4 regions of the Serratia sp. TSO36 genome follow, and region 1 is predicted to be linked to each of the others. Evidence: predicted binding sites of a transcription regulator. Region 1 holds the regulator's gene; each other region holds the start of a gene.

Region 1 (7,837 bases):
GCAGTTCTTTAACCGCCAGAGCTACCTGAACCCGTGCCTGGACTCTTCCCAGCGCTTTGTCGACAAGGTGATCGGCGAGATCGCCCAGATGCATAAAGAAGCCGGCCAGCCGATCAAGACCTGGCACTTCGGCGGCGACGAAGCGAAAAACATTCGCCTGGGCGCCGGCTACACCGACAAGGCGAAACCGGAACCGGGCAAAGGCATCATCGATCAGAGCAACGAAGACAAGCCGTGGGCCAAGTCGCAGGTGTGCCAGACGATGATCAAAGAAGGCAAGGTGGCCGACATGGAGCACCTGCCGAGCTACTTCGGCCAAGAGGTCAGCAAGCTGGTGAAGGCGCACGGCATCGACAGAATGCAGGCCTGGCAGGACGGCCTGAAAGACGCCGAGAGCGCGAAGGCGTTCGCCACCTCGCGCGTGGGCGTCAACTTCTGGGATACCCTGTACTGGGGCGGTTTCGATAGCGTCAACGACTGGGCCAACAAAGGGTATGAAGTGGTGGTTTCCAACCCGGACTACGTCTATATGGACTTCCCTTATGAGGTGAACCCGGACGAGCGAGGTTACTACTGGGGCACCCGCTTCAGCGACGAGCGCAAGGTGTTCAGCTTCGCGCCGGACAACATGCCGCAGAACGCGGAAACCTCGGTCGACCGCGACGGCAACCCCTTCAGCGCCAAGAGCGACAAGCCGTGGCCGGGCGCCTACGGGCTGTCCGCTCAGCTGTGGAGCGAAACCCAGCGCACCGATCCGCAGATGGAATACATGATCTTCCCACGCGCGCTGTCGGTGGCGGAACGCGCCTGGTACCGCGCCGGTTGGGAGCAGGACTATCGCGCCGGCCGCGAATACAAAGGCGGGGAAACCCACTTTGTCGATACCAAGGCGCTGGAGAAAGACTGGCTGCGCTTCGCCAATATTCTGGGCCAGCGTGAACTGGCCAAGCTGGACAAAGGCGGCGTCGCTTACCGTCTGCCGGTGCCGGGCGCGCGCGTAGCGGGCGGCAAGCTGGAGGCGAATATCGCGCTGCCGGGATTGGGCATCGAGTATTCCACCGACGGCGGCAAGCAGTGGCAGCGCTATGACGCCAAGGCCAAACCGGCGGTTTCCGGTGACGTTCAGGTGCGTTCGGTCAGCCCGGACGGTAAACGCTACAGCCGTGCCGAGAAGGTTTAAGCCCAGTGCAACGGCCTGCTGCCCCGGCGGCAGGCCGTATAACGAAGGGGGAATGCATCTGCCTTCGCGCGTGTCGGCGCGGGGCGGACGTTGAAGTGAGAGTAGTACGTGGAGTCGCAGTGCCGCTGCAATTGTGATATTTCATGACATGATTTTCCCCGGCTTGTCCGGGGATTTTTTTGCCCGTTGCACGGCGGGCATAAAAAAACCGCCTCGGTGTGAGGCGGTTTTTCATAGCCGGTCAGGCTTATTTCTTGTCGTGCAGCGTTTCGTCTTCACGACAGTCACCGGTTTCGCAGTGGCCGTACAGGTACAGGCTGTGGTTGGTGAGCTTGATGCCGTGCTGCTTGGCGATATCACGCTGGCGAACTTCGATGGATTCGTCGCTGAATTCGATCACTTTGCCGCAGTCCAGGCAAATCAGGTGATCGTGGTGATGCTGTTGGGTCAGCTCGAACACGGACTTGCCGCCTTCGAAATTGTGACGTGTCACAATGCCCGCATCGTCAAACTGGTTCAGTACGCGATAAACCGTTGCCAGCCCGATCTCTTCGCCCATATCAATCAGTTTTTTGTACAAATCTTCCGCACTGACGTGATGGCATTCCGGATTTTGCAGTACTTCCAGGATTTTGAGTCGCGGAAGCGTGACTTTTAAGCCGGCCTTCTTCAGTGCGATGTTGTTGTCGGTCATGCGAATTCAGTCCTGTTACTATGCTAATCAAGTTGAGGCGTACTCGCCTGTGGCATCGGTCGGCACAAAGAGTTAATGCGTCTCATTATAGAACCGGTTGTACTAAATAGAAACCGCCGGTTGTTAACAAAGATATAATTGCACTATTGCATGTTTTGCATGCAACGCCTTGATGGATGGGATAAACCGATATCTCAGTCTACCGTGACGGGGTGGGAAGTTACAAATCTGTAGCTTCTATCGCAGCAATCCCTGCTGCCGATGACGGCCCTGTGGGCACACTATGCACTTTACAGGGCCTTTGTTCAACCTTTCGCCAGTGCCGGGGCTTAGCCGACGATATCGGCCAGGCTCAGCTCTTCGACGATCTGTTTGACCCAGGCGTCCACGCGCTCGTTGGTCAGCTCCGGCTGACGATCTTCGTCGATCGCCAGACCGATGAAGTGATTGTCGTCCGCCAGGCCTTTGGAGGCCTCGAAGTGGTAGCCTTTGGTCGGCCAGTGGCCCACGATGGCCGCGCCGCGCGGTTCGATGATGTCGCGGATGGTGCCCATCGCGTCACAGAAGTATTCCGCGTAGTCTTCCTGGTCGCCGCAGCCGAACAGCGCCACCAGTTTGCCGTTGAAGTCGACTTCTTCCAGCGTCGGGAAGAAATCATCCCAGTCACACTGCGCTTCACCGTAGTACCAGGTCGGGATACCCAGCAGCAGGATATCGAACCCTTCCAGGTCTTCTTTGCTGCTTTTAGCGATGTCATGCACTTCAGAGACGTCGTCGCCAAACTGTTTCTGGAGAATTTTCTGGATCATTTTGGCAATGTTTTCGGTATTGCCAGTGTCGCTGCCAAAGAAAATGCCTACAGTAGCCATATCGCGTATAACCTTTAAATTCAAGTAATTGCATTACTCGACGCCGGCACTGCCGCCGCTGACGCCGATTAAAATGATGCCATGGCAAGAGCCTTTCGCCTCCGGGGCGGGCGCCGACAGGCGCAGTCTCTAGCCGGTAAATGCGTATCATGCCAGAAAGTGGCGCCGGGGTTTTATCGCATTTATGCGATGCCGGAGAATGAAGAAAAGCGTGGTCGATCCGGCGTTGTCCTTAACGCCGCGCCGCGCGTGCGGCCGAAGAGATCAATGTTCCGGCTGTTCTTCCGCCAGTTGTGCCAACAGCATCTGCTCGATGAGTTCGCTGCGGCTGATGTTGCGCTGTTCCGCCAGTTTGTTCAGGGCGTCCACCGCATCCGCGTTGATTTTCAGCTCTACGCGCCGCAATCCACGCACTTTATCGCGCCGTAACTGATTGCGCTTATTGATTCTAAGCTGTTCATCGCGGGAGAGCGGGTTGGTTTTCGGGCGCCCCGGACGGCGTTCATCTGCGAACAGATCCAGCGTCGTGCGATCCGTTTGTTCTTTTGCCATAGGTAGCGGTACTGCAAGGGAGTTTGCATCAAAAAGCGCTCGCACGCTTCCGGAGGCATCGGTTAACACACTTCGGGCCAATAAACCCTAACCCAAATTCACCCCCGAACCGGCGTTCGCGAACGCGCTGGCGCGGCGGCAAAATTATAGCGCGCCATATTACCCCAGCAGATGGAGCGGCGACAATGCCTAACTGCGGGCTAAACGCGCTAAGCCGTTATCTTTAGCGCGTTTTTTCGCCAGGAAAGCGTGTTTTTCAGGCTTCGTCGAGGAAACGGTGGATGGCGCGCAGCACCGCTTCCGGTTTTTCGGCGTGCACCCAATGGCCGGTGCCGGCGACGACGTGCGCGCGAGCCTGCGGGAACTGGCGGGCGATGTCCGCACGATAGCTGTCCTGCACATACGGCGACAGGCCGCCGCGAATGAACAGGGTCGGGTGCGGCCAGGCCGGGACTTCCTGCCAGCCGGTGATGTCTTCGTAGCGTGCGATCAGCACCGGCAGGTTGAAGCGCCATTCGCCGTTGTGGAAGGACTTCAGCAGGAACTGGATCACGCCTTCTTCCTGCAGGTAGTCGCGCATCAGCTCGGCGGCCGCCTGGCGCTGGGTGATGCCGGCGGCGCTGACGGCCTTCAGCGCGGCGAAAATCTCGTCGTGGCGGCGGGTCTGGTAATTCACCGGCGCGACGTCGATAACGATCAGCCTGGCGACGCGCTCGGGCGCGATGGCGGTCAGCGCCATCGCCGCTTTGCCGCCCATCGAATGGCCGATGACGATCGCTTTCTCCAGCTGCAGTTCGTCGAGCAGCGCCAGCAGATCCTGCGCCATGGCGGGGTAGTTCATGTCGTCGGCGCGCGGGGAGAGGCCGTGATTGCGTAGATCTACCTTGATCACCGTGTGCTGTTTATGCAGATCGCGCGCCAGCACGCCCAGGTTGTCCAGATTGCCGAACAGCCCGTGGATCAGCAGCACCGGCAGCGCGTCTGACTCGGCGGCCAGCAGTTGATAATGTAATTTCATGGCGAAGTTCATACTGAGAGAGATTCAGATTAGGGTATCATGATTGAATCGCACGATGAATCATGCGGAATTTTCGCGGCGCGGGCTTGGCAGTGCCGGCTATAGGTATTAGTCTGCATTTGCCGTCCGGAGGCACATTGTTGTGTTCGCCCCAGCGCTTTTAACCTTATAATCCCATGGCTTGAATGCAGGATCTGGCTTCAGGTTCTAAGTAGAAAAAACAGTATTGGATAAAGATGAAAACTATTGAAGTCGACGAAGAGCTTTACCGTTATATTGCCAGCCACACGCAACACATCGGTGAAAGCGCGTCCGATATTTTACGCCGCATGTTGAAATTCACCGCCGGGCAGCCGGTGCGCGCGTTGCCTGCCGCCAGTGCCCCGCAGTCCGTCGAGCTGGAAAAAGCGGCGCCGGCGCAGCGTCCGCGCGATCGCGTGCGCGCCATGCGTGAGCTGCTGTTATCGGATGAATACGCCGAGCAGAACAAAGCGGTCAACCGTTTCATGCTGGTGCTGTCCACGCTGTACACCCTCGATGCCGCCGGTTTCGCCGCCGCCACCGAGGCGTTGACCGGCCGTACCCGCACCTATTTCGCCGGCGATCAGCAGACCCTGCTGGCCAACGGCACGCATACCAAGCCGAAGCATGTACCGGGCACCCCTTACTGGGTGATCACCAATACCAATACCGGCCGCAAACGCAGCATGATCGAACACATCATGCAGGCGATGCAGTTCCCGGCGGAACTGATCGAGAAAGTTTGCGGTACCGTCTAATTTAGCGAACAGCCCGTCATGCTGGCCGTGCGCGACGTATTGCCCGGTCACCGACAGGGATGAGGGAGATATGTCGATGGCGAATAATCCACGTGCCGGGCAGCCCGCCCGCCAAAGCGATCTGATCAACGTAGCCCAGCTGACGTCGCAGTACTATGTGCTGCAACCTGAAGCCGGCAATGCCGCACACGCGGTGAAGTTTGGCACCTCCGGCCACCGCGGCAGCGCGCAGCGCCACAGCTTCAACGAAGCGCACATCCTCGCCATCGCTCAGGCGATCGCCGAAGTTCGTCATCAGCAGGGCACCACCGGCCCGTGCTACGTGGGCAAAGATACCCATGCGCTGTCTGAGCCGGCCTTCATTTCCGTGCTGGAAGTGCTGACCGCCAACGGCGTCGATGTGATCGTGCAGGAAAATAACGGTTTCACGCCAACGCCGGCGGTATCGCACGCCATTCTGTGTCACAACCGCCGCGGCGGCGCGCAGGCCGACGGCATCGTCATTACGCCGTCCCACAACCCGCCGGAAGACGGCGGCATCAAATACAATCCGCCGAACGGCGGCCCGGCTGACACCAACCTGACGTCGGTGATCGAGAAGCGCGCCAACGAACTGCTGGCGCAGCAGCTGAAAGGCGTTCAGCGCCAGTCGCTGGACAAGGCCTGGAACAGCGGCCACCTGCACGCCAAAGACCTGGTGCAGCCTTATGTCGAAGGCCTGGTTGAGGTGGTCGACATGCCGGCCATTCAACGCGCCGGCCTGAAGCTGGGCGTGGATCCGCTCGGCGGCTCCGGCATCGCCTATTGGCAGCGCGTGGCGGAACACTACAAGCTGGATCTGACGCTGGTGAACGATTCCATCGATCAGACCTTCCGCTTTATGCACCTGGATCACGACGGCATCATCCGCATGGACTGCTCGTCCGAGTCGGCGATGGCTGGCCTGCTGGCGCTGCGCGACAAATTCGATCTGGCGTTCGCCAACGATCCGGATTACGACCGCCACGGCATTGTCACGCCGAAAGGCCTGATGAACCCGAACCACTATCTGGCGGTAGCCATCAACTACCTGTTCCAACATCGCCCGCAGTGGGGCGCCGATGTCGCAGTCGGTAAAACGCTGGTGTCCAGCGCGATGATCGACCGCGTGGTGGCCGACCTGGGCCGCAAGCTGGTGGAAGTGCCGGTCGGTTTCAAATGGTTTGTGGACGGCCTGTTCGACGGCAGCCTGGGCTTCGGCGGCGAAGAGAGCGCCGGGGCTTCGTTCCTGCGCTTCAACGGCCAGCCGTGGTCGACGGATAAAGACGGCATCATCATGTGCCTGCTGGCGGCTGAAATCACCGCGGTAACCGGTGAGAATCCGCAGCATCACTATGACGATCTGGCCAAGCGTTTCGGTGCGCCGAGCTATAACCGCATCCAGGCGCCGGCAACCCATGCGCAGAAAGCGGCGCTGTCCAAGCTGTCGCCGGAGATGGTCAAGGCCAGTACGCTGGGCGGGGATCCGATCACCGCACGTTTGACCGCGGCACCGGGTAACGGCGCCTCGATCGGCGGGCTGAAAGTGATGACCGACAACGGCTGGTTCGCGGCCCGTCCTTCCGGTACCGAAGAGGCTTACAAGATCTATTGCGAGAGCTTCCTCGGCGCGGAACACCGCGAGAAGATTGAGCATGAAGCGGTCGAAATCGTCAGCGAAGTGCTGGCTTCCGCCAAGTAATCACTTTCCCTGATTGATAAAAAGCGCTGTTTTTACAGCGCTTTTTTTATGTCTTCAATTTAGATATATCTTTTTATCGGTGCGCGCTTGCGAATTTAGATATATCGATCTAGATTAGCGTTATCGACGCTGTTTAGATATATCTAAACAACCTCGTATTGATGTTCACTGTTAAAGCGAGGTATCACCCTATGTTTCATCGATTAGGTTTACACCGGCATCACCATCACCATCATGAATGTGAAGAGGGCCGCCGTCATCGCGGCGGGCGCCATCATTTCGGCGGCGACGGCGAAGAGCACGGCCGGGGTGGGCGCGGCGGCCGGGGCGGACGTCATCGTCTGTTCGAACACGGCGATCTGCGCCTGGTGTTGCTGGCGCTGGTGGCGCGCAAGCCCAGCCACGGCTATGAGCTGATCAAGGCGATTGAGGAAGCCTCTTCCGGCCTGTACGTGCCGAGCCCGGGGGTGATTTACCCCACGCTGACGCTGCTGGAAGAGCAGGATTTCCTTGAGCCGCTCACCACCGGCAACGGCCGCAAAAGCTACCGCATCACCGCGGCGGGCGAGGGCGAGCTGCAAAAGCATCAACAGGCGGTTGACGTCATTCTGGCGCGCCTGGCGGGTGCCGGCCGCGAGCATCATCGGCACGGCAACCTGGCGGAAGGCATCTACGACGCCATGAACCGCCTGCGCAGCCTGCTGCGCGGCAACGTGATGCGCGCCGATCTTACGCCGCAGCAGGTGGAGCGCATCAACGCCGCGTTGCTGACCGCCGTGGCGGCGATCGAAAGCGAAATGCATATTCAACCCACGCAGCAGGAGAAGAACTGATGCCCGGCCACCGTTTTACTATTACCGTTGAAGCCCTGAGCGATCGCCAGGGCAATCCCGTCGAGAAAGCGCCGCTGAGTTTTGAAGTGACCAACCACGACGATATTCTCGAGATCGTCGAGCGCATCCGGGCGCGTGACGATCTGAACTTCGGCCCCGAGCAGAGCGCGGCCTTCGCCGTGGGGTTGAAGC
Region 2 (7,837 bases), on a different contig from region 1:
GGTGATCCTGGCGGTCGGCAAAGGGCTGCCGGGCGTGCCGATGGAGCAGCTGTCGATGCTGCTGGTGCTATCGATCGGTATCATGGGCGTGCTGACGCCGTACGCCACCGGGCCGGGGGTGATCATCTACGGCTGCGGTTACGTGAAGTCGAAAGACTACTGGCGCCTGGGCGGCATTCTCGGCGTAGTGTACATTGCTGCGCTGCTGCTGATCGGCTGGCCAATCATGAGCCTGTGGTACTGAGTTGAAGCCACGCGGCCACCGCCCGGTGGCCGCGGTTACGATCCTTTCCCGTGAACCCTGTCACACACTTGTCACACTAACCCCGCCATCATACTCGGGCAAACGCTAACACCTTAAAAATAATCATTTTCCGGGAGCCTCTGCGGATGAGAAAAAAAACGTTATTGCTGTGCCTGCCTTTGTTATTCACCGGGAACGCGCTGGCGGAAGCCGGCGGTTATCAGCTGGAACAGGTGCTGGTGATGAGCCGCCATAACCTGCGCGCGCCGCTGGCCAACAACGGCAGCGTGCTGGCGCAGTCCACGCCGAAGGCCTGGCCGGCCTGGGAAACGCCGGGCGGCCAGCTGACCACCAAGGGCGGGGTGCTGGAAGTGTATATGGGGCACTATTTCAACGCCTGGCTGAAGCAGACCGGCCTGTTGCCGCAAGAGGGCTGCCCGACCGCCGGCAGCGTGTACGTCTACGCGAACAGTCTGCAGCGCACGGTGGCCACCGCGCAGTTCTTCAGCAACGGCGCGTTCCCCGGCTGCGACGTCGGCGTGCATCATCAGGACAAAATGGGCGAGATGGATCCGACCTTCAACCCGATCATCACCGACACCAGCGAAGCCTTCAACCAGCAGGCGCTGGCGGCGATGAACGCCGCGCTGGGATCGCTGAAGCTGGACGCCTCTTACCAACAGCTGGCGAAGATCATCGACTACCAGGATTCCGCCGCCTGCAAGACCGACAAACACTGCGACCTGAGCAAAGAAGCCAGCGTGATGAGCGCGGTGCCGGGCAAAGAGCCGGGCGTCTCCGGCCCGCTGCGGGTGGGCAACTCGCTGGTGGACGCCTTTATGCTGCAGTACTACGAAGGTTTCCCGATGAAAGAGGTGGCCTGGGGCAAAATCGCCACCCCGCACCAGTGGCAGCAGTTGGCGCAGCTGAAAGACGGCTATCAGGACTCGCTGTTCACCTCGCCGGTGGTGGCGCAGAACGTCGCCAAGCCGCTGCTGACCTACATCAACAACGCGCTGCTCGGCGAGCGCAAACCGGACGCGCCGAAGCTGACGGTGCTGGTTGGCCACGATTCCAATATTGCCTCGCTGCTGTCGGCCATGCAGTTCCAGCCGTATCAGCTGCCGCAGCAATACGAGAAAACGCCGATCGGCGGCAAACTGGTGTTCCAGCGCTGGCGCGACGCGCAGAACGACCGTGAATTGTTGAAGATCGAGTACGTCTATCAGTCCACCGAACAGCTGCGCAAGGCGACGCCGCTGACGCTGCAAACCCCGCCGCAGCGAGTAACGCTGGCGCTGAAAGGCTGCCCGGTCGACAAAGACGGTTTCTGCGCCTGGAGCGATTTCGAGAAGACCATGAAAGGCATCTTGTAATGCCCAGCCTCTCTCCCGAGCGCGGGGGAGAGGCCTCTCCCCATCCCGGCTAACGCGCCGCCACGCAGGCCTTAACGCCATTTATTTTGCCCAGGGTCATTGTTGCAGGCCGTTTCGGGGGCTAACATCATCAGCCTGCCTGTTTATCATGGATACCGCCGTTGCCCACTTTTATCCGCAATATCGAATTTTTCACGCCGGACGGCTATCCGGGCCAGGTGGCGCGCTGCCATTTTGCGCTGGCGGAGTATCGCGACGACAGTTTTCCCGAGGCGGGTTTTGCGCTGCCGGATCATCTGGCGCGCGCGGTGCCGAAGCGCCGCGCGGAGTATCTGGCCGGGCGTGTTCTGGCGCGGCAACTGTTGGCGCCGCTCGGTTTTGCCGACTTCACCCTGGCGCGCGGCGAAGATCGCGCGCCGCAGTGGCCGCCGGGCATCGCCGGGGCGCTGAGCCATAATTCGGATACCGCGCTGTGCGCCGTGCACCGCGAGAGCGGGCTGGGCGGCGTGGGGCTGGATGTGGAGACGCTGCTCTCCGACGTGCGGGCGGAGGAGTTGTGGAGCGCGATCGTTTCCCCGGCGGAGCGCGAGGCGTTGCTGCGCGAGACGCTGCCGTTCAACGAACTGCTGACGCTGACGTTTTCCGCCAAAGAGAGCCTGTTCAAGGCGCTTTATCCGCAGGTGCGCTGTTACTTCGATTTTCTCGATGCGCGCATGATCGCCGTGGATATACAGCGGCAGACGTTTGTATTAGCGCTGCTTAAGACGTTGACGCCAAATTGCCCCGCCGGCCGCCGGTTTAGCGGACGTTTTTGGCGTGAAGGTGACGATGTCACGACTTTTATCTTTTCTAAAACCCAATAATAACAGTGTGTTATTTCTTACTTTGCCGTAACGCAGGTTTGCCGCGGCGGGCGGAAAGATTCATTCATCGGAGATTGACCCACGCTGGGGATCCGGTGTAATTTATCCTCCTTTTACAGCTAATGATAATTATTCGCATAAACATTATCATTGGTAAGGCGCAACAAAGGAGTGGTCTAGTGGCGACACTGACGACAGAAAACCAAACCTTCCCCGGGTTTGTGTACGCCGAACAATCGACCTTTTTGTACCGGTCCGAATTCCGTTCCCTCTCCGCCGATGGCGTGTTCGAGCGTATCGAGACGCCGGCGTTCGGCGGCGAGCAGGAAGGCAGCGCGCTGGCGCAGCATATCCGCCAGGCGCTGGCGCGCGCCAAAGCTGCCGGCCAGGAGACGCCGGTGGTGGTGGGCGCCATTCCGTTCGATACGCGCCGGCCTTCCAGCCTGTACGTGCCTGAAAACTGCCAGTTTGTCGCCAACGACAGCTTTACCCGCGCCGCGCGCCCGATGCTGCAACAGCCGCATCGCCTGGCCGCCTGCACCAGCATTCCGGACGAGCCGCGCTTCAAGCACGCGGTGGCGGAAGCGGTCAGCCGCTTTAAACAAGGCAAGCTGGACAAGGCGGTGCTGTCGCGCATCCTCGACATCGAGCTGGAGCAGCCGGTGGCGGGCCACCAGATCCTCAATAACCTGATGGTGCAGAACCCGACCGGTTACCACTTTTCCCTGCCGCTGGCCGATGGCGGCGTGCTGATCGGCGCCAGCCCGGAGCTGCTGATCCGCAAGCAGGGCGGCGAGATCCACACCAATCCGCTGGCGGGCTCGGCGCGCCGTCAGGACGATCCGCAGCAGGATCGCCTCGGCAGCGAGCGCCTGATGCGCTCGACCAAAGACAAATATGAACACAAGCTGGTGATCGACGACATTCGCCGGCACCTGGCGCCGCTGTGCGCCAGCCTGAGCGTACCCAGCGGCCCGTCGCTGCTCAGCACCGGCACCATGTGGCACCTGTCCACCCGCATTCGCGGCGAGTTGCTGAACCCGAATCTCAACGTGATGCAACTGGCCTGCCTGCTGCATCCGACGCCGGCGCTGTGCGGCTTCCCGACCGAGAGCGCCCGCCAACTGATCGCCGATCTGGAACCGCACGATCGCGGCCTGTTCAGCGGCATTGTCGGCTGGTGCGACGCCAACGGCGACGGCGAGTGGGCGATCGTCATCCGCAGCGGCCTGCTGCGCGGCAACCGGGTGCGGCTGTTCGCCGGCGCGGGCATCGTCGCCGCCTCGACGCCGCAGGCCGAGTGGATGGAAACCGCCGCCAAACTGGGCACCATGCTCAACGCTTTCGGCCTGAACAGCGGCGCGCTGTAGGCCTCTTTGCGGCGCAGTGCGCGCCGCGTCATACGCTTTCGCAGGAGACAACGATGAACAACAACATGACCCGGCTGTGCGCCCGGATGGCGGTGCGCGCATGAGCATTCAGATGGATTTCACCGGCAAACGCGTGTGGGTGACCGGCGCGGCGCGCGGCATCGGCGAGCAGATTGCCCGGCATTTTTTGACGCAGGGCGCCGAGGTGGTGGGATTTGACCGCGAGTTCGCCAATTCGGATCTGCCTTACCCCTGCGTGACGCTGGACATCAGCCGGCCGGAGCAGGTGGAGGCGGTGTGCCGCCAACAGCTGGCGGAGAACCCAAAACTGGACGTGTTGGTCAACGCCGCCGGCATTCTGCGCATGGGCAATACCGAAGATTTGAGCGTGGATGACTGGCATCAGTGCATCAACGTCAACGCCTCGGGGGCGTTTTACCTGTTCCGCGCCGTGCTGCCGCACTTCAAGGCGCAGCGCAGCGGGGCGATCGTCAGCATCGGCTCCAACGCTGCGCACGTACCGCGCACGCAGATGGCGGCCTACTGCGCCTCCAAGGCGGCGCTGACCAGCCTGAACCACTGCGTGGGGCTGGAGATGGCGCCGTTCGGCGTGCGCTGCAATCTGGTGTCGCCGGGCTCGACCGACACGCCGATGCAGCGCGGCATGTGGCAGACCGATGATGCGCAGCAACGTACCATCGCCGGCTTCCCCGAGATGTTCAAGCTGGGGATCCCGCTGGGCAAAATCGCCCGCCCGGATGAGATCGCCAACGCGGTGTTGTTCCTGGCCTCCGATTTGGCCAGCCACATCACCATGCAGGACATCGTGATCGACGGCGGCGCCACGCTGGCCGCCTGAGTCAGACCCGCTGGCGGCGCAGCAGGTGCTGCGCGCCTTCCGCCGCCAGCAGCAGCACCGCCAGCCAGATCGCCAGATAGGTTGGCCATTCGCTTTGGCCGATGCTCTCGCCGAGCAGCAGCGCGACGATCACCAGCAGCACCGGTTCCACATAGCTCAGCAGGCCGAACAGGCTGAACGGCAGCAGGCGGCTGGCGAGGATATAACACACCAGCGCCACGGCGCTGATGACGCCGAGCAGCGGAATGCGCCAATACAGCTCGGCATTGATCTGCAGCGCCGCTGAGCCGCCGTCGCCGAAGGCGAACCAGGCCGCCGCCGGCAGCATCAGCGCCAGCTCGCACCACAGTCCGCCGAGATTGTCGGTGCCGAAACGCCGCCGCAAAATAAAGTAGAGCGGATAGCCCAGCGCCACCACCAGCGTCGGCCACGAGACGCCGCCCGCCTGATACAGCTCATTGCCCACCCCCACCATGGCGCACGCCACCGCCAGTTTTTGCAGCAGTGACAGCCGATCGCGGTAGATCAAACGGCCCGCCAGCACCATGGTCAGCGGCAGCAGAAAATAGCCGAGCGACACGTCGAGCGCCTTGCCGTGCAGCGGCGCCCACAGGAACAACCACAGCTGCACTCCCAGCAGCGCCGAGGTGAGCAGCAGGCCCAGCAGACGCTGCGGCCGTTGGCCGATCCAGGCCAGCGTGTCGCCCACCTTGCGCCAATCGCCGGACAGCGCCATAAACAGCGTCAGGAACGGCAGCGTCAGCAGCGTGCGCCAGCCGTAGACCTGCTCGCCGTTCAGCGGGGTGAGGGTAGAGGTGAAGTAATACATCGCGCCGAACAAGATGGAGGCGACGACCGAAAGAGTGATGCCCTTAATCACACGCATTCCTGGTGAGTGATTGATTTTATGGCGGCTACTGTAGAGAAATTTGCCGCCAACGACAATGGCGTTGCCGGGCGCTGGACAATCGGCGGCTGCGGGTTACAATGATTACTGTGTATTCATACAGGCTTTGGCGATGACAATCGATCTTTTTGAAGACGCGCTGCCGCCGCCGTGGCGCGAAGAAATCGCCCCCGGCGCGGTGGTGATGCACGGCTTTGTGCGCGATCACGGGCCGGAACTGCTGGCGGCGGTGCAGGGCGTCGTCGCCCAGGTGCCGTGGCGGCATTTGACCACGCCCGGCGGGCACGTGATGTCGGTGGCGATGAGCTGGTGCGGCAACGGCTGGACCAGCGACAGCCGCGGTTACCGCTATTCGGAACGCGACGCGCGCAGCGGCAAACGCTGGCCGGCCATTCCCCCCATCCTGATGGCGCTGGCGGACGAAGCCGCGCAGCAGGCGGGCTTCGGCCCCTTCGTGCCGGATTCCTGTCTGATGAACCGCTACGATCCGGGCAGCAAGCTGTCGCTGCATCAGGATAAAGACGAGCACGACTTCGGCGCACCCATCGTTTCGGTGTCGCTCGGGCTGCCGGCGGTATTTCAATTCGGCGGCCTGCAACGCAGCGACCGGGCGCGGCGCATCCCGCTGGCGCACGGCGACGTGGTGGTGTGGGGCGGCCCATCGCGGCTCTGTTTTCACGGCATCCTGCCGGTCAAGGAAGGCTACCACTCGCTGGTGGGGCCGCACCGCATCAACATCACGCTACGCAAGGCGCTTTAGCTGCGGCTCCTGCGCCAGGCAGGCGACGAGATAGTCGATAAACACCCGCAGTTTGGGCGGCAGATACTGGTTAGGCGCGTAAAGCAACCACAGGCCGCCGTGATAGCTGCTGAGGAAATCCCATTCCGGCAACACCTGCACGATCTCGCCGTCGTCGAGCGCCTGGCGGGCGGTAAAATACGGCAGGCTGCCGATGCCGATATGCCGTTTCACCGCGTCCAGCCGCACGCCGGTGTGGTTGGCGGCATAGCGGCCGCGCACGTTGACCGTCACCGTTTTGCCGCTGCGGCGGAACTTCCATTGCGCGTCGCTCGGCGTTTCGCCCAGATAGATGCAGCTGTGCGCCGCCAGATCGTGCGGGTGCTGCGGCGTGCCGTGCTGCGCCAGGTAGTGCGGCGTGGCGCACAGCAGATGGTCTATTCTCATCAACTGGCGGCCGATCAACCCGGGCGATGGGCGATCGGTAATGCGCAGCGCCAGATCGACCCGATCGTCGATCAGATCCATGTAGCGATCTTCCAGCCGCAGCCGCACGTCTACCTTCGGGTAACGCCGCAGGAACGCCGGCATGTGCGGATGCAGCACGAAGCGGCCTACCGCCTTGGGCACGCTGACGCTGACCAATCCTTCGGGCTCCGCGGCGCCGCGCCCGCCGATCGCCATAACCGCATCGGCGGCCGCCAACAGGGTGCGGCAGTGCGCATACGCCTCTTCGCCGCTTTCGCTCAGCCGCAGTTTGCGGGTGGTGCGGTGCAACAGCTGCAGCGCCAGCGCCTGTTCGAGCCTTGCCACGCTGCGGCTGACGGCGGAAGGCGAAGTATCCAGCTTGCGGGCGGCGGCGGAAAAGCTGCCGCTCTCTACCACCTGAACGAAAACGGCCATTTCGGGCAACAGGGCGTAAGAAAGATTTGTGCTCATGGTGCAAAGGTCCATTGTGATAGCGGCGGATTATCCCTCGATTATGACATGAATATAATGGCTCTTCGAACCGAGGAGAAAAATGATGATCGAACGACGTTATTACTACAGCGACGATGTACAGGGCCAGGCGCAGGTGTTGAGCTGTACGCCGGCCGAGGCGGGCGCCTACGCCGTAGAGCTGGACGCCACGCTGTTCCACCCGCAGGGCGGTGGCCAGCCGTCCGACGTGGGGACGTTAGGCGGCGTCGCCGTGCTGCGGGTGCAGCAGCAAGGGGATAGCGTGGTGCACTTTACCGCCGCGCCGCTGCCGCTCGGGCCGGTCACGCTGCAAATCGATGAAGCGCAGCGCCGCCTGCACGCCCGCTGGCACTCCGGCGGGCATCTGATCGGCTGGCTGGGAGAAAGCCGGGGGTGGCGGCCGGTCAAGGCGCATCATTGGCCGGGGGAAGGGCGCATCACGTTTACGCCAGGGCCGGATGCGCAGACGGTAGAAGCGGACTTTTTGCAGGCGGAGCTGGCGCGCTTGATCGCTGCCGA
Region 3 (7,837 bases), on a different contig from region 1:
GCAACTTCTCCGGCTTCAGCGTGCAGCCGCTGGCGGACATGACCGGCAAAATGAACCTGGACGACGCCGCCTTCTTCTTCGGCAATGAAAAGAACTGGCAAACCAAAATCGGCCGCTTTGAAGCCTACGACATGTTCCCGCTGAATCAGGACACCTTCATTCAATACTCCGGCAATACCGCCAACGATCTGTACGCCGACGGCTTCGGCTATATCTACATGATGAAAGAGGGCCGCGGCCGCAGCAGCAGCGGCGGCAACCTGATGCTGAGCAAATACGCCGGTGATGTCTATTTCGAGCTGAACACGCTGGTGGAGGACGGCACTTCGCTGTTCCAGGACAACAGCTACCACGGCAACGCCCTGGACAATAAGAAAAACGTCGCCTATTTACGGCCGGTGATCGCCTGGAAAAAAGACGCCTTCAGCATCGCGGCGGCGATGGAAAGCAACGTGGTGAATAACGCCTACGGCTATCGGGACAGCCAGGGCCGTTTCGTCGATCAGTCCAAGCGCAACGGCTACGGCATGACGATGAGCTGGAACAACAGCGCCGCCGATCCGGACAACGGTGTGGTTGCCAACCTGAGCACCGCCTATCTGGATGCCTCAGGCGAGCAAGACTTCACCGCCGGCGTCAACGTGCTGTGGCGGCGCTTCGAACTGGGTTATATCTATGCCCATAACAATATCAAAGAGTTCAATACCGCCGGGATCGCCGCCGATATCCACAACCCGCTCAGCGAACCGGGCAACTACGACATCCACACCGTTCACGCGTCGTATCAGATACCTGACATTATGAATATGAAGAATTTCAATCTGTATTTAGGCGCCTATGTGTCGCTGCTGGAGGCCAACGCCGACAACAAGATCGCCAACGGCGACAACGATCAACGTTACGGCATGCGCGCCAGATTCAAGTATTTCTTCTGACATCGATTCACGGCGCTGCGCCGCAAACGGCGCGGCGGCATTTTTATTTAGCAAGGGGACAACATGGACATTACCGCAACCGCCAACGCGCTGTTGCCGCTGCTTGGCGGTAAAGAGAATATCGCCAGCGCCGCCCACTGCGCCACGCGCCTGCGCCTGGTGCTGGTGGACGACAGCAAGGTGGACAAAGAGGCCATCGGCAAACTGGACGGCGTCAAAGGCTGCTTCAGCAACGCCGGTCAAATCCAGGTGATCTTCGGCACCGGGCTGGTGAACAAGGTGCATGCGGAATTCATCAAGGCGGCGGGCGTCAGCGAATCCAGCAAAGCCGAAGCCGCCGATATCGCGGCGAAAAAGCTCAACCCGCTGCAGCGCATCGCCCGCCTGCTGTCGAACATCTTCGTGCCCATCATCCCGGCGATCGTCGCTTCCGGCCTGTTGATGGGCCTGCTCGGCATGGTGAAAACCTACGGCTGGGCCGATGCCAACAGCGCGCTGTTCATCATGCTGGATATGTTCAGCTCGGCGGCGTTCATTATCCTGCCGATTCTGATCGGCTTCACCGCCGCACGCGAATTCGGCGGCAACCCCTATCTGGGCGCCACGCTCGGCGGCATTTTGACGCATCCGGCGCTGACCAACGCCTGGGGCGTCGCCGAGGGGTTCCATACCATGAACTTCTTCGGTCTGGAGATCGCCATGATCGGCTATCAGGGCACCGTGTTCCCGGTGCTGCTGACGGTGTGGTTCATGAGCGTGCTGGAAAAGCGGCTGCGCAAGGTGATCCCCAACGCGCTCGATCTGATCCTGACGCCGTTCCTGACGGTGGTCATCTCAGGCTTTGTCGCCCTGCTGTTTATCGGCCCCGCCGGCCGCGCGCTGGGTGACGGCATCTCCTTCGTGCTCAGCACGCTGATTGCCCATGCGGGCTGGTTCGCCGGGCTGCTGTTCGGCGGCCTCTATTCCGCTATCGTCATCACCGGCATTCACCACAGTTTCCATGCGGTAGAGGCCGGGCTGCTCGGCAACCCCAATATCGGCGTCAACTTCCTGCTGCCGATCTGGTCGATGGCCAACATCGCGCAGGGCGGCGCCTGCCTGGCGGTGTATTTCAAAACCCGCGACGCCAAAATCAAAGCCATCGCGGTGCCGTCGGCCTTTTCCGCCATGCTCGGCATCACCGAAGCGGCGCTGTTCGGCATCAACCTGCGCTTCGTGAAACCGTTCCTGGCGGCGCTGGCGGGCGGCGCGCTCGGCGGCGCCTGGGTGGTGGCCAACCACGTCGGCATGAATGCGGTCGGGCTGACGGCGATCCCCGGCATGGCGATCGTGCAGGCCAGTTCGCTGGTCAGCTATATCATCGGCCTGGCGATCGCTTTTGGCAGCGCCTTCGTGCTCTCCCTGCTGCTGAAATATAAAACGGACGCGCAATGATGGAAGAACTCAGCTTAATCAAACAGGCGCTGCGGGCGGTAATGAACGGCCAGCCACGCGCGCTGCGCGATCCGCACCGCCCGACCTGGCATCTGGCGCCCAGCGTTGGCTTGCTGAACGATCCCAACGGCTTTATCCAGCACAACGGCGTTTATCACCTGTTCTATCAGTGGAACCCGCTGGGCTGCGATCATCGCAACAAGTGCTGGGGACACTGGCAATCGACCGATTTATTGCGTTGGGAACATCAGCCGATCGCCCTGGCGCCGGGCGCCTGTTACGACAGCCACGGCTGTTACTCCGGCTCGGCGGTGGTGGCGGAAGACAAAATCACGCTGATCTACACCGGCAACGTGAAATTCCCCGACGGCTCGCGCACCGCTTACCAATGCCTGGCTCAGGAAAGCGATCGGGGCGAATACCGCAAACTCGGGCCGGTGCTGCCGCTGCCGGAGGGCTACAGCGGCCACGTACGCGATCCGAAAGTGTGGCGTCATCAGGATGCCTGGTACATGGTGCTCGGCGCGCGTGACTTGCAGGATCGAGGCAAGGTGCTGCTGCTGCGTTCCTGCGATCTGCGCGACTGGCAAGCGCTGGAGGAGATCGCCGGTTCCGGCCTGAACGATCTGGGTGAATTCGGCTACATGTGGGAGTGCCCGGATCTGTTCTCGCTGGACGGCGACGACGTGTTGATCTGCTGCCCGCAGGGGCTGGCGCCGCAGCCGGAACGCTATCTCAACCGTTATCAGGCCGGCTATCTGCTCGGCAAGCTGGATTACCGGCAGGCGGCCTTCAGCCACGGCGAATTTCGCGAGCTGGACGCCGGCTTCGAGTTCTACGCGCCCCAGACGACGCAGGCGGAAGATGGCCGCCGCCTGCTGTTCGGCTGGATGGGCGTACCCGAGCAAGATGAAGAAGCCCACCCGACGCGCCGTTACGGCTGGATCCACACCATGACCTGCCCGCGCGAGCTGTCGCTGCAGCATGGCCGCCTCTACCAGCGCCCGGCGCGCGAGCTGCAACAGCTGCGCGGCGAGCGGGCTGGCTGGCAAGGCCACGCCGATGACGCCCCCGCCTATGCGCTGGGCGCCGCGGAGCTGCAGCTGACGCCGCAGGGCGCGTTCAGCGCCGACTTTGGCGACGCCATGACGCTGAGCTGGGATGGCGAACGGCTGCAGCTGACGCGCGCTTCCCTGGCCGACGGTAGGCCGGAGCACCGTTACTGGCGCGGCCCGGTCACCCATCTGCAGCTGCTGTTCGATCGTTCCAGCGTGGAGATTTTCATCAACCACGGCGAGGCGGTGATGAGCGCGCGCTACTTCCCGGCAGCTGAACCGCAACTGCGGCTGAACGGGAGCGCGCCACTGGCGTTGGAATACTGGCCGCTGACGCCATGCATGCTAGAATGACGCATCCTCCGATGACTTCAGATGGCGTCAGTGAAAAAAAATAAACGCATTACCATCAGTGACATCGCCACGCTGGCCGGGGTGTCGAAATCGACCGCCAGCCTGGTGCTGAACGGCCGCAGCAAGGAATACCGGGTGTCCGACGACACCCGCGATCGCATTCTGGCGCTGGCGCACGAACACCATTATCAGCCCAGCATCCACGCCCGCTCTTTGCGCTCCAACCGCAGCCACACGCTGGGGCTGGTGGTGCCGGAGATGACCAACTACGGCTTTGCGGTGATCTCGCGCGAGCTGGAAACGCTGTGCCGCGAGGCCGGTCTGCAGCTGTTGATCGCCTGTACCGATGAAAACCCGGCGCAGGAGATGATGGCGGTGAACAGTCTGGTGCAGCGGCAGGTCGACGGCCTGATCGTCGCCTCCAGCCAGCTGAACGACGCGGAATACCAGAAGATCAACGCCGGGCTGCCGGTGGTGCAGATGGACCGCCTGATCGCCGGTTCCGAACTGCCGCTGGTGATCACCGACTCGGTTAATGCGACCGCCGACCTGGTGGAGAAGGTCGCGCGCCAGCATCCGGATGAGATCTATTTTCTCGGCGGGCAGCCGCGCATTTCACCGACTCGCGATCGGCTGGCCGGTTTCCAGCTTGGCCTGGAGCGCGCCGGCGTATCGTGCAAACCGGAATGGATCATCAACGGCAGCTATCACCCCAGCTCGGGTTACGAGATGTTCGCTCAGCTGTGCGCACAGCTGGGGCGTCCGCCCAAAGCGCTGTTCACCGCCGCCTGCGGCCTGTTGGAAGGGGTATTGCGTTATCTGACTCAACATCAGCTGATGGAAAGCGACATCCACCTGTGCAGCTTCGACGATCACTACCTGTTCGACTGCATGACGTTGAAGATAGACACGGTGGCGCAGGACTGCCGGGCGCTGGCGCAGCATAGCTTCAGCCAGGTCACCGCGCTCATCGACGAGCGGCCGCTGGAACAGAACGCGCTTTATCTGCCGGGCCGTATCCACTGGCGCCATGCCGGTTCGCGGGCGTTGTTGGCCGGGGAGTGATATTTCTGAATCAATAAAAAAGGGCGCCTGAGCGCCCTTTATCGTTTTGCTGCCGCTACTTGGCGGCGCCTTCCATGCCCACCAGCCCCACTTTCAGGTAGCCGGCTTTACGCAGGGTGTCCATCACGCTCATCAGCGTTTCATAGTCCACGCTCTTGTCCGCCTGGAAGAAGATGGTGGTTTCTTTGTTGGCCTGAGTGCGTTGATCCAGCACCGAAGTCAGCTGATCGGCATTCACCGGCTGATCGCCAACGTAGAGCTGCTTGTCGGCCTTCACCGACAGGAACACCGGTTTTTCCGGCCGCGGCTGCGGTTTGGCGGAAGAAGCCGGCAGATCGACGCGGATATCTACCGTTGCCAGCGGCGCGGCCACCATAAAGATGATCAACAGCACCAGCATGACGTCGATAAACGGCGTCACGTTGATTTCATGCAATTCGCCGCTGTCGTCCAGATCTTCATTTAAGCGCATCGCCATGACTCACCCCGCCCGCAGTTGGTGTGCGTGCTGTGAGCGCTTGGCTTCCGCCGTTGCGGCCAGATCCAGATCGCGGCCCTGCAGCAGCAAGACCTGCGCCGCCACGTCGCCTACCTGGGCGCGATGGCCGCTGATGACGCGGGCAAAGATGTTGTAGATAACGACGGCAGGGATCGCCGCGACCAGGCCCAGTGCGGTCGCCAGCAGCGCTTCCGCGATGCCCGGCGCCACGACCGCCAGGTTGGTGGTCTGCGAATGGGCGATGCCGATGAAGCTGTTCATGATGCCCCACACGGTGCCGAACAGGCCGACGAACGGCGAGATGGCGCCGATGGTGGCCAGGAAACCGTTGCCGCGGCCCATGTTGCGGCTGTAGGCCGCCACGCGGCGTTCGAGGCGGAAGCCGGTACGCTCTTTGATGCCGTTGTTGTCGCTGGACTCTGCGGACAGCTCCAGCTCATTTTGCGCGTCGTTCAGCAAGACAGCGCTGACGCTCTGCGAGCCGAAGTTTTGCGCCAGCTCGGAAGCTTCATCCAGCGAGCGCGCGTCGGCCAGCGCCAGCTGTTCGCGGCGCAGGCGGCGTTTGGCGCGCAGCAATTCACTGCCTTTGGAGAACAGAATGGTCCAGGTCACGATCGAGGCCAGCACCAGGCCGATCATTACCGCTTTCACCACCGCGTCGGCGTGCTGATACATGCCCCAAACGGACAGATCCATGCCGCGGGTTTCCGGTGGCTGGATCGTTGGCGCCGGGTTCACCGGCGTGATGCTCTCCGGCGCGGCGGCTGCAGGTGCAGGCGCGGTGGTCGGCGCAACGCTTTCGGTAACGGCCGGATTGGCCGCCGGCGCCGCCTGCGCGCTGCCGGCCAGCCCCACGACCAGCACCATTGAAGCCATCAGGCTGCGGCCAAAGGCCTTGCCCCACTGCGCCCGGCCCTGGCCGAACGATCCTTGATTTAAATTCTTGCCAGCCGTTTTCACGCTGTGCCTCCACCCATTACCGATCAAAATTAAGGAATAATTCAGCGTGCGATCATATCAAACCAACCGGGGATTGATAGTAGTTCTCATTATTATTTACCAAATAAACGAGAAAATTTTAGCCAACCCCGCGGCAAAGCGCCAATCTGCGCCCGTTCACCGCCAAACGCCCCTTTTATGGGGTTATTTCGTTACTTTTCCCCCACAACGGCGCAACAAGGCCACGCTGCCGAACGGCATCTCGACCGATGAATGGGCTTCTCTCTCGCCGCTCGGCAGAAGGATGAGGCGAGAAATGCGCAGTCGGCAGCCAATTATAGCCGTTTCTGTATCTGGAAGTTAAAACGTCTGGATGGCTATATTAACTCATGTTAACGTAAGGGCTATCGCAAACGGGCACGTGCAGAGCAACCAGAGGTGAGCCAGGTACCATGACGTCAAAACATATCGAAACCACGCTGATCGGCGCCGGCCGCGGCAAGCGCTACACCCAGGGCTCCGTCAATCCCGTCACGCAACGCGCCTCTTCTTTGGTCTTCGATTCCGTCGCCGCCAAAAAACACGCCACCGCGCAGCGCGCCCACGGCGAGCTGTTTTACGGCCGACGCGGCACCCTGACCCACTTCGCGCTGCAGGATGCGATGGTGGAGCTGGAGGGCGGCGCCGGCTGCGTGCTGTACCCCTGCGGCGCGGCGGCGGTAGCCAATGCGATCCTGTCGTTCGTCGGCGCCGGCGATCACCTGCTGGTCACCGGCTCGGCGTACGAACCGACCCAGGATTTCTGCACCCATATCCTCGGCCGCATGAACGTCAGCACCACCTATTTCGATCCATTAATTGGCGCCGATATCGCCACGCTGATCCAGCCCAATACCCGCGTGGTGTTCCTGGAATCCCCCGGCTCCATCACCCTGGAAGTGCAGGATATCCCGGCGATGGTGCAGGCCATCCGCGCCGTGGCGCCGGAGGTGGTGATCATGATCGACAACACCTGGGCGGCGGGCGTGCTGTTCAAGGCGCTGGATTTCGGCATCGACATTTCGATTCAGGCCGGCACCAAATACCTGATCGGCCATTCCGATTACATGCTCGGCACCGCCGTCGCCAACGCGCGCTGTTGGGATCGGCTGCGCGAGTACTCCTACCTGATGGGGCAGATGGTGGATGCCGACACCGCCTACATGGCGAGCCGCGGCCTGCGCACCCTGAGCGTGCGCCTGAAGCAGCACGAGCGCAGCAGCATCGAAGTCGCCCACTGGCTGGCGGCACGGCCGGAGGTGGCGACGGTCAATCACCCGGCCCTGCCCAGCTGCAAGGGCCATGAGTTCTACCGCCGTGACTTCAGCGGCTGCAACGGGCTGTTCTCCTTCGTGCTGAAAGAGCGGCTGGATGATGCGCAGCTGGCCGCCTACCTGGACAACTTCAGCCATTTCAGTATGGCCTACTCCTGGGGCGGCTTCGAGTCGCTAATCCTGGCCAACCAGCCGGAAGAGCTGGAAGCGATCCGTCCGGCGGGCGGCGTCGATTTCTCCGGC
Region 4 (7,837 bases), on a different contig from region 1:
CCGCATCTGCTGGTGACCACCGGCCTGCACGATTCGCAGGTGCAGTATTGGGAGCCGGCCAAGTGGGTGGCCAAGCTGCGCGAGCTGAAAACTGACGATCGGCAGCTGCTGCTGTATACCGACATGGATGCCGGCCACGGCGGCAAATCCGGCCGCTTCAAGGCCTATGAGGATATTGCGCTGGAGTACGCCTTCATTCTGGCGCTGGCGGAGTAACGGTATTCGGCGGGCGGCCTCTGTGCCGCCCGCCGTGTTAGCCAATCAGATAGTATTTCAGCGTGTGCTTCATGTCCGGGCTCAGATCGTCGATGGATTTCAGCATCCAGCGCAGATAGCCGGGATCTTCCTGGGCGATGCGATCGATCTCCTGCCCGCGATACTTGCCGAATTTGAACTTCTTCAGCAGCACCGGTTGTTCGGTGATCTGCACCATTTGCTCCGGCGTCCAGCCCGAATCCTTGATGATGCGTTGCAGCAGCGCGGCGGTGACGTAGCAGTCGTACAGCGCGCGGTGCGGGTACAGCGTGGCGTCTGCCGGCAGCTGCACGTCCAGGTTCAGCGCGTAGCGCAAATACTGGTTGCCGTACTTGATGTCCGGATACAGCGTGCGCGCCAGCTTGAGCGTGCAGATCCAGGCGCCGTTCATCTCCGGCAGCACGCCGCGATCGAAAGCGGCGTTGTGCGCCACATAGTAGGGGCTGCCCTGATAGCGGCCGATCGCCACCGCAATGCGCGGTTTACCTTCCACCATTTGTTCGGTGATGTGATGAATCGCCATCGCGTCGAGGCTGATGGGGCGATCCGGGCTGACCAGATCGCTCATCGGGTTGGTCAATTGGCCGTCGAGCAGATCGAGGGAGGCCACTTCCACCACGCCGCCGTCCAGCCCACAGGTCTCGGTATCTATTACGCGTAACGTCATGTTTTCCTCCGCGTTGCCGTCAGGCCTCAGCTTAACCGGCGCAGGCGGCCGTGCCAACCGCCCCCAGGTTGTAGGCAATAAAAAACCCGCCTTGGCGGGTTTAATGACGGATGGAAGGGCGCTTACTCACCAGACGGATGCGCTTTTTTGGCGCGTTTCTCCGCACGTTTCTCAGCTGGGGTTTTCAACGGCTTCTTCTTCGCATTCTTTTTGCTATCCATTCCCTTACTCATGATGGCCTCTCGTTACCTATGATTGGGTGGCTTGCTCAGCCATTAACCGCCTAAAGCCAAGAGGATGCAAGCGGCAAAGTGCAGGTTTAGGTTAACCGGCTGTTTGTGCATGAAATTTTGTTTTTGGATGACCGGGTGTTAAAAATAAATATTATGTTATAATGTTACACTTTTGGTGTTGGGAGAGCGCAATGACAGTCATGACGTTACCGGATGCGCAGCAACTGCTGGCCATGCCGGATTCTGATTATATGAACTCGGTTCAACGGGCGTTTTTCCGCCAGCTGCTGCAAGATGAGCGGCAAAAGCTGCTGCTGCACATCGATGAGCTGAAAAAAGAGATCGACGGCGGCGAAGCGACGGGCGATGAAGCCGACAAGGCGGCGCGCGAAGAGGATCTGCGCCTGCTGTTCCGCCAGTTGGATCGCGAAAGCCGCCTGCTGCCGAAAATCGATGCGGCGCTGGCGCGATTGCAGAACGGCGAGTACGGCTACTGCCGGGAAACCGGCGAACCTATCGGGCTGGCGCGCCTGCTGCTGCGCCCGACGGCGGAACTGAGCATCGAGGCGAAAACCGCACAGGAGATGCGTGAGCCGCATATGCGCAAAGGTGGGTAACTGAGTTCCCGGGGGGCGAATGCGCCCCTCAACCGATCGCGCCTGTGGGCATTTTGCAGGCAGGTCGTTGCGATTTTGAGCAAACGCGCGCCGAGTTCTCGGCGCGCGTTCTAGTTTTCGGGTTTTACCGTTGACCTGCCGGGCGGCTTCCGCTTTGATGAAAGCATGACTCACAGAGAGACGGAAAGCGCCATGGAACAATTACGAGGTTTGTACCCGCCGTTAGCGGCATACGACAGCGGTTGGCTGGACACTGGGGATGGCCACCGGATCTACTGGGAGCTGAGCGGCAACCCGAACGGTAAGCCGGCGGTCTTCATTCATGGCGGGCCGGGCGGCGGCATCTCCCCGCATCATCGCCAGTTGTTCGATCCCGAACGCTACAAGGTGCTGCTGTTCGATCAGCGCGGCTGTGGCCGCTCCCGTCCGCACGCCAGCCTGGACAACAACACCACCTGGCATTTGGTGGCCGATATCGAGCGGCTGCGCGAAATGGCCGGCGTCGATCAATGGCTGGTGTTTGGCGGTTCCTGGGGGTCGACGCTGGCGCTCGCCTATGCGCAGACCCACCCGGAGCGCGTCAGTGAAATGGTGCTGCGCGGCATCTTCACCCTGCGCAAGCAGGAGCTGCATTGGTATTACCAGGACGGCGCGTCACGCTTCTTCCCGGACAAATGGGAGCGCGTGCTGTCCATTCTGTCGGATGAAGAGCGTAAAGATGTGATCGCCGCCTACCGGCAGCGGCTGACCTCGGCCGATCCGCAGGTGCAACTCGAAGCGGCCAAGCTGTGGAGCGTGTGGGAAGGGGAGACGGTCACGCTGTTGCCAAGCCGCGAATCCGCTTCGTTCGGCGAGGATGATTTCGCGCTGGCGTTCGCACGCATTGAAAACCACTATTTCACCCATCTGGGCTTCCTGGAGAGCGATGACCAGCTGCTGCGCAACGTGCCGCTGATCCGCCATATCCCGGCGGTGATCGTCCACGGCCGCTATGATATGGCCTGCCAGGTGCAGAACGCCTGGGATCTGGCCAGGGCCTGGCCGGAAGCGGAATTGCATATCGTGGAAGGGGCGGGGCATTCGTATGACGAGCCGGGCATCTTGCACCAGCTGATGATCGCCACCGACCGGTTCGCCGGCAAGTGACGCAAAAAACCCGCCGTAACGGCGGGTTTTGTTATTTGGCCTTCGGCTCGTACGGCAGGCGCGAAAACTTGTGGGATTCCGCGCGGTAGTGCGCCACGCGCTCGCGAAAATAGTCGCGCAGCGGTTCCGGCTGCTCGCGCTCCACCACTTCCGGGATCACCGGCATGTTGTAGCGCTCTTTGTACGCCACGCCTGAGGCGGCGAGATCCACGTTCACCCTGTCCATCTCTTCTTTGGACAGCTCGGCCAGATTGTAACCCACGCTATACTCCTTACTTACTTTGCCGTATTGAACCTGCGCAGAAGGTAATGCACCCGGCGACGCTTGGCAAGCCCGTAGCGCCGCCGCGGCGGACGATATTTTCCAAAGAGTAATGCAATCTATTTATTCTTTTAAATAAGAATGATTCGCTTTTTGATTAAAATAAAAGATGGGAATAATTATCATAATAATTAGCGTGAATTTCTATGTGTTTTTATGTGTTTGATTTTAAGTAAATAAATAATTAATATTGATCGGGTGTAAATAAGGTGTTTTTATTTTCACGGCAGCAGGGCATAATGCGCGGAAATTAAATTCATGACCTGCAAAATAAAAGGAATCATTATGCTGACGCAAGAAATGACTCAAAAGCTGAATGAGCAACTGAATCTGGAGTTCTACTCCGCCAACCTGTACCTGCAAATGAGCGCATGGTGCAGCGATAAAGGCTTTGAAGGCGCCGCCGCATTTCTTAAAGAGCACTCTCAGGAAGAGATGCAGCATATGCAACGCCTGTTCGACTACCTGAGCGACACCGGCTCTTTGCCGCTGCTGGGCAGCATCGCCGCGCCGCCGGTGGCGTTCGAATCGCTGGCGGACGTGTTCCAGCAGACCTACGAACACGAACAGCTGATCACCCGTCAGATCAACGAACTGGCGCACGCCGCCATGACCGCGCACGATTATTCCACCTTCAACTTCCTGCAGTGGTACGTGGCGGAGCAGCACGAAGAAGAGAAACTGTTCAAATCCGTGCTGGATAAGCTGGCGCTGGTGGGCACCAGCGGCAAAGGCCTGTTCTTCATCGACAAAGATCTGAAGAAAATGGGCGCGATGGGCCAGGGCGGCAACGGCCAGGCTTAATCTGCAACAAAACACCGAAAAACCGCGCGTGGGCGAGCCTGACGCGCGGTTTTTTTTACCCTGCGTTTATCGCGGTTATGCGGCGATACGTGCTGCCGGATCGCAAAATGCCAGTGATGCGCTCGACTTGCCGCAGCACGGTCGTTATGATTTACCGCGATACGCTACAGGGATGGTAGAGTCAAAACAGCGGGTTAGCCGATACAACCCGTTTTTCTGTTTACCCGTGGCGCAATCATTTGCGGTGGGTTGGGGCCGCTGATACATCGCCTTGGCTGTGGCCTTAACCCTTATGACCCTCTTTTACTGTTAAGGGATACCACTGTGATCGGTAAAATTCGTTCCTCTTGTCGCCTGCTTTCCACCGTTTTCGTCCTGTTCGTCGGCCTGTCTTCGCAGCAAGCGCTGGCGCACGCCCACCTGAAAGTGGAGACGCCGAAGGCCGACGCCAGCGTCAGCCCGGCACCGAAGGCGCTGACCCTCAGCTTCTCCGAAGGCATCGAGCCGAACTTCAGCGGCGTGAAAATCACCGGCCCGGACAACGCCGTGGTGAAAACCGGCAAGCTGCAGCTCGATCCGAACAACAACACCCAGGTCAACGTGCCGATCGAAGGCGAACTGAGCGCGGGCAAATACAACGTCAGCTGGCATGTGGTTTCGGTCGACGGGCATAAAACCAAAGGCCAGTACAGCTTCACCGTAAACTGATCGTGAGTCTGGCGACCCTGTTCGTTCTGTGTCGCTTGGTGCACTTTGCGGCGGTGATGCTGATGTTCGGCATCAGTCTGTTCACCGCCTTACTGTCACCGCAGCGCCTCTCCCCGATCCTCTCCCGCGATGTGCGCCCGTTGCTGCTTGCCGGCACCTGGATTGCCGGGCTTTCCGCCGTGGCGCTGCTGGCCATTCAGGCCGGGCAAATGGGCGACGGTTGGGAAGACGCCTGGCGGCTGGAGGTCTGGTGGGCGGTGCTCGGCACCACCTTCGGCGAAGTGTGGCGCTGGCATCTGGGCCTGTCGCTGCTGGCGATCCTGAGCCTGCTGCTGCCGGAACGGCCGCGTGCGCAGGCGTTGGCGCTGTGTTCGGCGCTGCTGCTGGTCAGCCTGGCGTTCATCGGCCACGCGGCGATGCACGAAGGCACGCTGGGCGTGCTGCACCGCGCCAACCATGCGGTACACCTGCTGGCCGCCGGCTACTGGTTCGGCTGCCTGGCGCCGCTGCTGGTTTGCCTGCGCTATCTGCAGCCGCCGCAGTGGCGCAGCGACGCCATCACCACGCTGATCCGTTTCTCGCGCTGGGGGCACCTGGCGGTGGCGGCGGTGATCGTCACCGGCATCGTCAACAGCCTGATCATTCTCGGCGGTTGGCCGCTCAACCTCGGCTCGCCTTATCAGCGCCTGCTGCTGATTAAAACCGCGCTGGTGGCGCTGATGGTGATGGTGGCGCTGGCCAATCGCTACGCCATCGTGCCGGCGATGAGCCGCGTGCCAGCGCTGGCGCAGCGCGGCGTGGTGCTGGCCTGCTGGCTCGAAGTCGGGCTGGGGATGGCGGTGCTGCTGCTGGTCAGTTTATTTGCAACCTATGCGCCGGTATGACATTTCAGCTTGCCGTAGGCCGGCAAGCTGCGGGAAAATCGACGCGAATAGCAACCTTAAGGCCATCACATGAAATCGGTATTACTCGGCATTACGCTGCTGGCAACCGCGACCGGCGCGCTGGCGGCAGATAAACTGGTGAACATCACCAAACTGGAATACGGCAAACAGTGGGCGTTCACCAAGGAAGAAGTGACGCTGCAGTGCCGCAGCGGCGGCGCGCTGTTCGTGCTGAATAACAGCACCCTGATGCAATACCCGCTCAACGACGCAGCGGAGCAGCAGGTGAAGAAGGGTCATCAGCGTGCCCAGCCGCTGGAAGTGCTCCTGCTGGACGACCCTGCCGAACCGGGGAAAAAAATGAGCCTGGCGCCGTTTATCGAACGCGCCGAGAAGCTGTGCGCTGACTAACCGCTTATTTGCCAACGCCTTGCCCAAGGTGCGCGGATTGATGCGCCTTTGCCGCATAGTTATTTCGTCACGAAACTATCACGCGGCCGCCGGGCAGCTGGCAAAACTGGCGCGGTAGGCTACTCTTAAAGTGCACGGCTGAACAAGCCCTGCATTAAATGCCAACTTTTAGCGCACGGCTCTCTCCCAAGAGCCATTTCCCTAGACCGAATATAGGAATCGTATTCGGTCTTTTTTTGTGTGATTGATTTATAAGGCAATTCTATTTAAGGCACCACCAACAATCCCCGCTCCTCTTTTCGAGTCATAGCCACCAACCCGATCTCCATCCTTATTCCCCACCCGCACATATCGCTAATTTAGCCGCACCAAAAGTCATTACGTCATTTATGGCGCTGATAAGCTCCGGTCATTGCTCCCATCACCGGTTAAATGAGAGTGGCATTATGGGGAATACCAAGGCATTAGGCGTTATAAAAGGAAACCTGTGTTGAACGATCGGTTGAGCCAGTTGAAGAGGGCGCTGCCCGGTTATCTCGAGGCGTGGCGTGAGGGGGCTTTACCCTCTGACTGGGGGCAGGTGGCTAATCCTGAAGTGGTTGCCGCCCTGTTGGCGGAGTGGGAGGCGCTAAGCGAATTGGCGTCGCTGTTCGAAACCGCGACTGAAACCCCAACCGATCCTGCCGCGTTTTGGCGGGCGCGCGCCGAGCTGATGGCACAGCGCAATCGTGAGCTCAGTGCCCAACTGGCGACGCCAATCCGTTTGCCCGGTGCACGGGTAGCCTTCTTTGGCTATGTGAAAACGGCGGTGATGGACGCCAGGCAGGTGAAGGCGGCAATTCGCGATGCCGGTTTTACCATTGCGGGCGACAGCCAAAATGAGAACACGGCTTAACGCGGCTTCTTCTCAAATTTCTCGGAAAAAAAGAACCGCAGCAATTTATGGGTCCACAGCAGCATGGCGCCGACCACCACCAGCGAGACGACGAAATGCGACAGGTTTTTCGGCGCGGCGTAGCCGTGAGTAAAAGAAACCCCGGCGCCGCTGAGCAGCAGGGTGGCGATCCAAAAGCCGAGTAGCAGGCACAAGGTACGGAACAGTTTAAACATTGTTATCACCGAAATGCTGAAAGCGCCGACTGAACGGAGACTCAGCCGGTGCTTTGATTAATTAAAACCGCTTAGCGAGAGCAGGTGTTGCCACCCTTGTTGCTATTGTTATTGCAGTTGCTCTTGTTGCCGCCTTGCCCCATGCCGACGTTGCCGCCACCTTTGCTGGCCTCTTTGAAACAGCCGCCGTTGAGCGCGCCCAGCGCCAGACCGCCAAGCCCCCCTAGTGAGCCGGTGATGATGCCGTTAATGCAGTCCGGGGAGGTGTGTTTCTGGTACATATTGCCGTCCGACGATTTACCGCCCCCGTTCTTGTTGCCGCCGTTGTTATTGACGCGTCCGTTGCTACCGCGGTTGTCGGCAAAGTTACCGGCGCCGGCGATCAGGTGGAAGTATTTGGCCTCGAGCTCTTGCATAAAAGTTCCCTCTTTATCGATACGGTTAAATGGCGTAAAGCTTGCGCAAGCCAGCTGTTTTTAACAGAAAAAACAGTGGGGGTAATTACCGGTTCGGATAAGAACAGGGAATTTATTTAAGGGTATTTTTCAGGCTTATGAGAGTGATGGTGAATGATATTCTCGACGAGAGGGTAACGCGAGCCACCCGGGCCTTTGCAACGAATGGCCTATCTGCGGCGCGCAGCAAGGTTCAATTCACCCGGCCAATTTGTTAGGATCGCC

What was found. The regulator Fur, encoded in region 1, represses iron uptake genes when iron is present. The targets are predictions, from matches to a motif close to ATAATAATGAGAACNACTATCAA.
Region 2: ACK3CV_RS16475 (isochorismate synthase) is a predicted target of Fur. The motif match lies at 2,606-2,628, and genes of this name have one in related genera.
Region 3: exbB (tol-pal system-associated acyl-CoA thioesterase) is a predicted target of Fur. The motif match lies at 6,376-6,398, and genes of this name have one in related genera.
Region 4: ftnA (non-heme ferritin) is a predicted target of Fur. The motif match lies at 3,350-3,372, and genes of this name have one in related genera.

Annotation. Positions count from the first base shown of each region.
Region 1 covers NZ_JBJZOU010000009.1:249,146-256,982, forward strand. Annotated here, with positions in the region: gene ACK3CV_RS06500 (beta-N-acetylhexosaminidase) at 1-1,180, shown strand, start outside; gene fur (ferric iron uptake transcriptional regulator) at 1,428-1,874, opposite strand; gene fldA (flavodoxin FldA) at 2,204-2,743, opposite strand; gene ybfE (LexA regulated protein) at 3,008-3,295, opposite strand; gene ybfF (esterase) at 3,552-4,325, opposite strand; gene seqA (replication initiation negative regulator SeqA) at 4,550-5,092, shown strand; gene pgm (phosphoglucomutase (alpha-D-glucose-1,6-bisphosphate-dependent)) at 5,169-6,812, shown strand; gene ACK3CV_RS06535 (PadR family transcriptional regulator) at 7,004-7,645, shown strand; gene ACK3CV_RS06540 (DUF3861 domain-containing protein) at 7,645-7,837, shown strand, end outside.
Region 2 covers NZ_JBJZOU010000016.1:125,055-132,891, reverse strand. Annotated here, with positions in the region: gene ACK3CV_RS16490 (anion permease) at 1-244, shown strand, start outside; gene agp (bifunctional glucose-1-phosphatase/inositol phosphatase) at 391-1,620, shown strand; gene ACK3CV_RS16480 (4'-phosphopantetheinyl transferase family protein) at 1,782-2,483, shown strand; gene ACK3CV_RS16475 (isochorismate synthase) at 2,663-3,853, shown strand; gene dhbA (2,3-dihydro-2,3-dihydroxybenzoate dehydrogenase) at 3,954-4,712, shown strand; gene rarD (EamA family transporter RarD) at 4,714-5,592, opposite strand; gene alkB (DNA oxidative demethylase AlkB) at 5,732-6,379, shown strand; gene ACK3CV_RS16455 (LysR family transcriptional regulator) at 6,362-7,297, opposite strand; gene ACK3CV_RS16450 (alanyl-tRNA editing protein) at 7,383-7,837, shown strand, end outside.
Region 3 covers NZ_JBJZOU010000024.1:170,163-177,999, forward strand. Annotated here, with positions in the region: gene ACK3CV_RS21560 (carbohydrate porin) at 1-935, shown strand, start outside; gene ACK3CV_RS21565 (sucrose-specific PTS transporter subunit IIBC) at 999-2,369, shown strand; gene ACK3CV_RS21570 (sucrose-6-phosphate hydrolase) at 2,369-3,778, shown strand; gene ACK3CV_RS21575 (LacI family DNA-binding transcriptional regulator) at 3,800-4,843, shown strand; gene exbD (TonB system transport protein ExbD) at 4,899-5,321, opposite strand; gene exbB (tol-pal system-associated acyl-CoA thioesterase) at 5,325-6,302, opposite strand; gene metC (cystathionine beta-lyase) at 6,734-7,837, shown strand, end outside.
Region 4 covers NZ_JBJZOU010000012.1:196,865-204,701, forward strand. Annotated here, with positions in the region: gene ACK3CV_RS10365 (S9 family peptidase) at 1-216, shown strand, start outside; gene exoX (exodeoxyribonuclease X) at 254-922, opposite strand; gene dksA (RNA polymerase-binding protein DksA) at 1,347-1,772, shown strand; gene pip (prolyl aminopeptidase) at 1,965-2,918, shown strand; gene ACK3CV_RS10385 (DNA polymerase III subunit theta) at 2,950-3,180, opposite strand; gene ftnA (non-heme ferritin) at 3,526-4,044, shown strand; gene yobA (CopC domain-containing protein YobA) at 4,369-4,752, shown strand; gene copD (copper homeostasis membrane protein CopD) at 4,755-5,636, shown strand; gene ACK3CV_RS10405 (YebY family protein) at 5,706-6,047, shown strand; gene ACK3CV_RS10410 (hypothetical protein) at 6,535-6,942, shown strand; gene ACK3CV_RS10415 (hypothetical protein) at 6,939-7,157, opposite strand; gene ACK3CV_RS10420 (hypothetical protein) at 7,229-7,573, opposite strand.